2 regions of the Provencibacterium massiliense genome follow, and region 1 is predicted to be linked to the other one. Evidence: predicted binding sites of a transcription regulator. Region 1 holds the regulator's gene; the other holds the start of a gene.
What was found. The regulator NrdR, encoded in region 1, represses ribonucleotide reductase genes. The targets are predictions, from matches to a motif close to CACNANATNTNGTG.
Positions count from the first base shown of each region.

Region 2: a site for NrdR is predicted at 1,932-1,945, ahead of B5477_RS03970 (vitamin B12-dependent ribonucleotide reductase). Genes of this name have one in related genera too.

Region 1 is NZ_FWCH01000012.1:1,128,015-1,131,405, reverse strand. Features, by position in the region: gene B5477_RS10520 (sugar phosphate isomerase/epimerase family protein) at 1-642, shown strand, start outside; gene B5477_RS10515 (DUF6514 family protein) at 905-1,153, shown strand; gene nrdR (transcriptional regulator NrdR) at 1,220-1,684, shown strand; cyclic di-GMP riboswitch class I at 1,905-2,008, shown strand; gene trmB (tRNA (guanosine(46)-N7)-methyltransferase TrmB) at 2,429-3,109, shown strand.
Region 2 is NZ_FWCH01000011.1:55,772-59,162, reverse strand. Features, by position in the region: gene B5477_RS03985 (glycosyltransferase family 2 protein) at 1-177, opposite strand, end outside; gene B5477_RS03980 (glycosyltransferase) at 212-1,414, opposite strand; gene spoIIID (sporulation transcriptional regulator SpoIIID) at 1,597-1,851, shown strand; gene B5477_RS03970 (vitamin B12-dependent ribonucleotide reductase) at 1,988-3,391, shown strand, end outside.

The DNA of each region.
Region 1 (3,391 bases):
CGCCAGGCACAGGCTGCGGGGGTGGAGATCGTCTCGGTGCACCCCTATTCCTCCGGGATGGAGACCCAGCTCTTCTTTTCCGAGTATCCCCGCCGCTTGGAGGACGGGATGGAGATGTACCGGCAGGTCTTTTCCCTCAGCGCCGGGATCGGCGCGCGGTACGTCGTCTTCCACGGCGCTTATACCCACTGCCGGCTGCCTCAGAGGGAGATCTACGAGCGGTACTGGAGGCTGCACACCCTCGCCGAAAGGGAAGGGGTCACCCTGCTGCATGAGAACGTGGCGCGCTGCAAGAGCAAGGACCCGCAGTTTATACAGGGTATGCGGGACTACCTCGGGGATGGGGTGCGCTTCGTGCTGGACACCAAGCAGGCGGTGCGCGCGGGCTATACCGCCGCCGCCCTGCGCGAGGCGATGGGCCCCGCGCTGCGGCATGTGCATATCAGCGACTACGCCCCGGGGCAGGACTGCCTGCCGCCCGGCCGGGGGACGTTCGACATCGGCGGCTTCCTGCGCTCGCTGGAATCAAGCGGTTTTTCGGGTGCCGCGCTCGTGGAGGTTTACCGCGATAACTATCGAACGAGGGAGGAATTGTACGATTCTTACAAACTTTTGGCCTCGCTGGTGCCAAATGAGGGTTAGGTTCGATTTCATTCGACTTTAAAAGACAGTCGTTTTGTGACTTTTTACAATTTGGTCTGGAAAATATTTGTATTAACTCATAAGAAATGCGAGCTCGATACAAATTCCAACGAAAAATGGGCCTTTATTTTTGCCTCGATTCATGTATAATAATTGCCGAGCCCTTCGCGAGGAGCCCCTGCCCTTTCCGACCACTACCTGCCGGTCGGGGAGGGCACCTGTAACAAAGACAAAAAATCGAGACAAAATTGGAGGTAAGAGCATGTTTGAGGAAATTGAATACCGTGTGTATCGGGAGGAACTGGAGCTGGAGGGTATCGGCAGGTATACCGCTTTTGGCGTGGCGGGCTTCCGGGCGGGCGATAGGCGGGAGCCGGTCTGTCATGTGGGGGATATTTCGACCGAGCGCAGCGTCGCCGAGCGGCTGGCGGAGCTTTGCAACCGGAATATCCTCTCCCCGAGCCATCTGCTGGACGCCGCGCAGGATTTTTTGGACTCCGACGAATTTTAAGGTTGTGCATCCCGGCGCGCGATGGTATGATAGTGGCAAGAAATACCGCAGATGGAGGGCTTTGCCATGAAGTGTCCCTATTGCTTTTATCAGGAGAGCAAGGTGGTTGATTCCAGGCCGACGGACGACGGCGAGCGGATCCGCCGCCGCCGGGAGTGCCTGAGCTGCCTCAAGCGCTTTACCACCTACGAGGTGATCGAGACCACGCCGCTGATGGTGGTGAAGAAGGACCGCTCCCGCGAGCAGTTCAACCGCAACAAGATCCTCAACGGTCTGCTGCGCGCATGTGAAAAACGTCCGGTCTCCCTGGGGACGCTCGAGGGGATCGTGGACGACATCGAGCTCGCGCTGCAAAATTCCCTCGAGCGGGAGGTGCGCAGCGAACAGATCGGCGAGATGGTGATGGACCGCCTCAAGGGGGTGGACGAGGTCGCCTATGTGCGCTTCGCATCGGTCTACCGCCAATTCAAAGATATCAACTCGTTTATGGACGAGTTGAAAAACATCCTGGAGACGAAAGAAAAAGCATGATGAACGTGCAATAAAAAGGACGGCTGCAGCCGTCCTTTTTCATTTTTGGCGGGACGGTTTGACGGCCAATCGGAACAACAATCGAACCTGTTAGAATGGCGTGATAATGCGGTTTGAACGAGGTGAGAAAAAAGTCGAAAATTTCATTTTTTCCTAAAAATATTGTCGATTTCTGTTGACGGGACGACAAGATGACGCTATAATGAAACTACCGCATACAAAATGTAAAAGGCAAAGCTGGCGAAAGCCAGTGACGCAAAACTATAGGGCCTTGATTTGAAGGAACTTAACCCCTCCTTCAGATTGTGGCAGCCAGGTGCCATTTCTCGTATGGATAATTCTATTATCTGAATTTTATGTTTTGTACGGTGGTTTAGACATGAGGGAACACCCTGTGCGAATTTTTACATCGCTCGTCGTTGGGATCATGGCTATACACCTACATATGCCTTCATCTCCGCAGTTTGAGGTCCGGGCAGCTAATTTCAGACGCAGGCCGGAGGTTTACTCCAGCTTTCGGGCTATCGCCAGTTCGCTCCTGGCGCTATAGTTTTGCGTCGATTTCCCCCTCCGGGTCGTTTGAAAGACCCGACCTCAACAACCTGCCGCCCCCTGACCTACACAGGCCGGCAAACGACGCACATCGCCCGTCATGTCTGAACTTGAAAGCCGCATTGTAATTTTACAATGCGGCTTTTTTAATGTATGATAGGGGACAGGAAAAATTGGGAGGGATCACAACCTATGCGCATGCGCCGCAAGAAATGGGCGGTGCCCGAATTGACGGCCGCCCCCTTTTATATCAGGAACCCCGAGGAGCAGACCGGGCACTGGCGCGCGCTCTACGCGCGCGCAGAGCAGCCGCTGATGGTCGAGCTCGGGTGCGGCAAGGGGGGCTTTATCAGCCGGCTGGCACTGCAAAACCCGCAGTTTAATTTCCTGGCGGTCGATCTGATCGACGACATGCTCGGGCTCACCAAGCGGGCGGTCGAGCAGGCCTACCGGGAGGCGGAGCGCGAAATCGACAACGTCCTGCTCGCCCAGCAGGACATCGAGCGGATCACCAGAATCCTCGGGGAGCGGGACCAAGTCGAACGGGTGTACATCAACTTCTGCAACCCCTGGCCCAAGGCCGGGCACAAAAAGCGCAGGCTGACCCATCCAAAGCAGCTGCGCCTCTACCGGCAGTTTTTGGTCCCCGGCGGGCAGATTTATTTCAAAACGGACGATAGGGACCTCTTCGAGGATTCGCTTCGTTACCTCGACGAGACCGGATTTGTGGTGGAGTATCTCACTCGGGACCTGCATGCCAGCGGCTATCAGGGGAACATCGAGACCGAGCACGAGCGGATGTTTTCCGCCGAGGGAGTGCCGATCAAATTCCTGATCGCCACCATGGGCGGGCCACCGAAGGCGGAGGGATAGCCCGGCTATTTTCGGCCATCAATAAAAAAGCCGCGGATTCCGCGGCTTTTTTATTTCTGGGCACAAGCGAAGCAATATAAACGGCCTTGGCCGTAGAGATCGTAAAAAAATAGCTCTTTGAGCTGGTTTTGGTTATCCTTTTCAGCGGGAAAATGATCGTTAGCTACCGTTTCATGCGGTCAAAACAGGCGGCCAAATTTCCGTTTCCTGGTAAAACATTTCCACCCTTTGGAAAACCTATCCTAATTATATCCTGATCTGGGCGCTTTTTCAAGGGAAACC
Region 2 (3,391 bases), on a different contig from region 1:
ATGTATTTTTTCCGGATATTGATTTTGATACTCTTTTAAAATTGCCAGGGTGTTATCTGTTGAGGCATCGTCCCTGATATAAAGCTGAAATTCGGTATACGTTTGATGCAATAGCGATTCAATTTGTTCCGCGACATATTTTTCGCCATTATAGGTTGCCATCAAAATTGTAATCATTTTCTCAATAATCTCTCTTTGCTTGTTTCGTCATTTATTCATACAGCGCCAGTATGTGCCGGCTATACGCCTGGGTCGTGAATTGGTTTAACCGGCTCCTGGCCTGCAAAAGCGAGGCTACATCCGACTCATACTGCAAGTAAGCCGTTTTTAATGTTTCGGCGCCTTCCTGATCGTTCATTGGATCAAACGTATAACCCACTCCAAAAAGATCGATCAGCTCTTTCATCCCCCCAATATTGGAGGTAATCGGAATCATCCCCAAGTTGACCGCTTCAATAATCGAAACCGGACTGTTTTCAAACCAGATCGAAGGCAATACATAAAACTTGGCCGTTCTTATTGTTTCATACAACTCGTCCGACTTGAGAAACCGATGAATAAATTCTATCCTGTTGTAATCGGCCCCCTTGAGTAAAGCCTCAAGCTCGTCAGCCTCAGGGCCGTCCCCAATAATCAGAAGTTTTAAGGGGATTTCAATTTGCATGAACTGCCTGGCAAACTTAACGATATTCTTTTCTTTGCTGATTCTGCCGAAGAATACGACCGTATTCTCTTTCGCCTCCAGGCAATCCGGTTCTATCCTATCCACGCAAGGATTTCTCACAACCTCGACCTTTATCTGAGGATTTGCTTTTAGCAGCTCCGCTTTTAAAAAGTCGCTCGGAGAAATGTGGACGTCGACCAGGTCCGCAAAGAATTTCGACATCTCATTTTTCTGTAAATACTTTGCCAGCGAGACCAGTCTGTTATTGGCACAATTGTCCCGGATAATCGTCGTGTCGAACGTCCCGATGCATTTCTCGCAAAGCTTGTCCTGCGAATAGTTATAGAGCGAATCATTGGTGCAGATATAGGAGTAGGTGTGGTGGGTGAGGATCACCTTACAGCCGCACTTTTCCTTATACTCCTTCAGCGCCCGCAGCATGGACGGAGAAAACGGGATATAGTTGTGCAGATGAATGATGTCCGGCCGAAACTCCTGGAGGCACCGGGCGGTCATTTTATAATTTTCCGGAATCCCCATGGTCGCAAACACCTTGCCCGGCCCCCGGACCTTGCGAAAATCCTTGGCGAGATAATGCTTGACCGGATACTGATCCCACAACGCTTTATCACAGGTCAAAACGGCTACGTCAAAATCCTTTTCATGCAGGAGAATCTCAAGGTTCTTACGCGCCACATGTTCCGCGCCGCCGCCGGAGAGGGAGGAAACGATCAAAAGGACCTTCTGCAATTCATTCTCCCCTTTCCCGCTTTTCCTGGCATAGACCGGCCATTACGTTTTTATTATTATACCCTTTTTATCTTCGTATTGCAAACCTTCCGTTGTTGCGTTTCTTTGTGAAAATTAGCGCCTAAACCCGCCCTCCCCCGCATATACATGTCTTAGACTACGTTGCAGGGAGGGTTTTCATCTTGAAAGGATTGCCCGAGGAAAGAGCGGTTATGCTCGCGGAATATATCATCAAAAACAACGCGACCGTACGGGATGCGGCCAGCGTATTCCACGTTTCCAAAAGTACCGTACATAAGGATGTCACCGAGCGGCTCGCACAGATCAATTCCGGACTCTATCTCAACGTCAAACGGGTGCTCGAGCAAAACAAGCTGGAGAGGCACATCCGCGGGGGCCTGGCCACCAAAAACAAATATGCGGCCATGAAAATCTAGTGAAAAGACGATTTGTATAAGTCTATTGATATTATACAAATCGTCTTTTATTCTGTCTTGCACTGCTATAGCCGCCGTGATACAATATATAGTGTTCAAAAAAGAAGGATCAACAAGATAAAGGGGTAAAGGGATAATGAAAATTTCCAAAAACGCGCTTACCGTGCTGGAAAAGCGCTATTTCATCAAGGACGAGGACGGCAAGCCCATCGAGGACCTGGAGGGGATGTTCCACCGGGTCGCCGGGGCGATCGCCAAGGCGGACAAGTCCTTTAACAGGAAGGCCGACGTCTCTAAGACCGAACAGCGCTTTTATGAGATGATGACCAACCTTGACTTTCTGCCCAACTCCCCCACCCTGATGAACGCCGGCCGGCCCCTCGGCCAGCTCTCGGCCTGCTTCGTGCTGCCGGTGGAGGACAGTATGGACGCCATCTTCGAGGCGGTCAAGCAGGCGGCGCTGATCCACAAATCCGGCGGCGGCACCGGCTTCTCCTTTTCCCGCCTGCGCCCCAAGGGGAGCACGGTGCGCACCACCGGCGGTGTGGCCAGCGGCCCGGTGAGCTTCATGCGGGTGTTCAACATGGCCACCGAGGCGGTCAAGCAGGGCGGCACCCGCCGGGGCGCCAACATGGGTATCCTGCGGATCGACCATCCCGATATCCTGGATTTCATCGACTGCAAGCAGAACAATGAGGACATCACCAACTTCAACATCTCGGTCGGGATCACCGAGGAGTTCATGATGGCCGCCGAAGAGGACCGGGACTACGAGCTGATCGACCCCAAGAGCAAGAAGGCGGTCGGAAAGCTCAGCGCACGCAAGGTGTTTGAAAAGATCGTGGACAGCGCTTGGCATAACGGCGAGCCGGGGATCATCTTCCTCGACCGTCTCAACCGGGACAACGTGGTGCCCGGCCAGGGGGAGATCGAGAGCACCAACCCTTGCGGCGAGCAGCCTCTGCTGCCCTACGAGTCCTGCAACCTCGGGTCGATCAACCTGTGCAACATGCTGTCCGAGACCGACGGCGGCGTGGTGGAGCTCGACTATGACAAGCTGGGCGCCACGGTGCGGGATGCGGTCCACTTTCTGGACAACGTCATCGAGGTCAACAAATATCCCCTTGAGCAGATCGAATTCACCACCAAGCAGACCCGCAAGATCGGGCTCGGAGTGATGGGCTGGGCGGATCTGCTGCTGCGCATGGGCCTCTCCTACGCCTCGGACGAGGCGGTGGAGCTCGCCGGGAAGGTGATGCGGTTCATCACCGATACCGGGCGGGAGGAGAGCGTGCGGCTTGGAAAGGAGCGCGGCAGCTTCCCCCTCTTCGAGGAGAGCATCTACGCCGGGAAATACGAAGCCCTGCGCAATGGCACCGTGACCACCATCGCCCCGACCGGCACCCTGTCGATCATCGCCGGGTGCTCCTCGGGCGTTGAGCCGGTCTTCGCCTACGTCTATATCCGCAACGTGATGGACAAGACCGAGATGGTGGAGGTCAATCCGGTCCTGAAAGGTGTGCTCCAGAAGCGCGGCCTC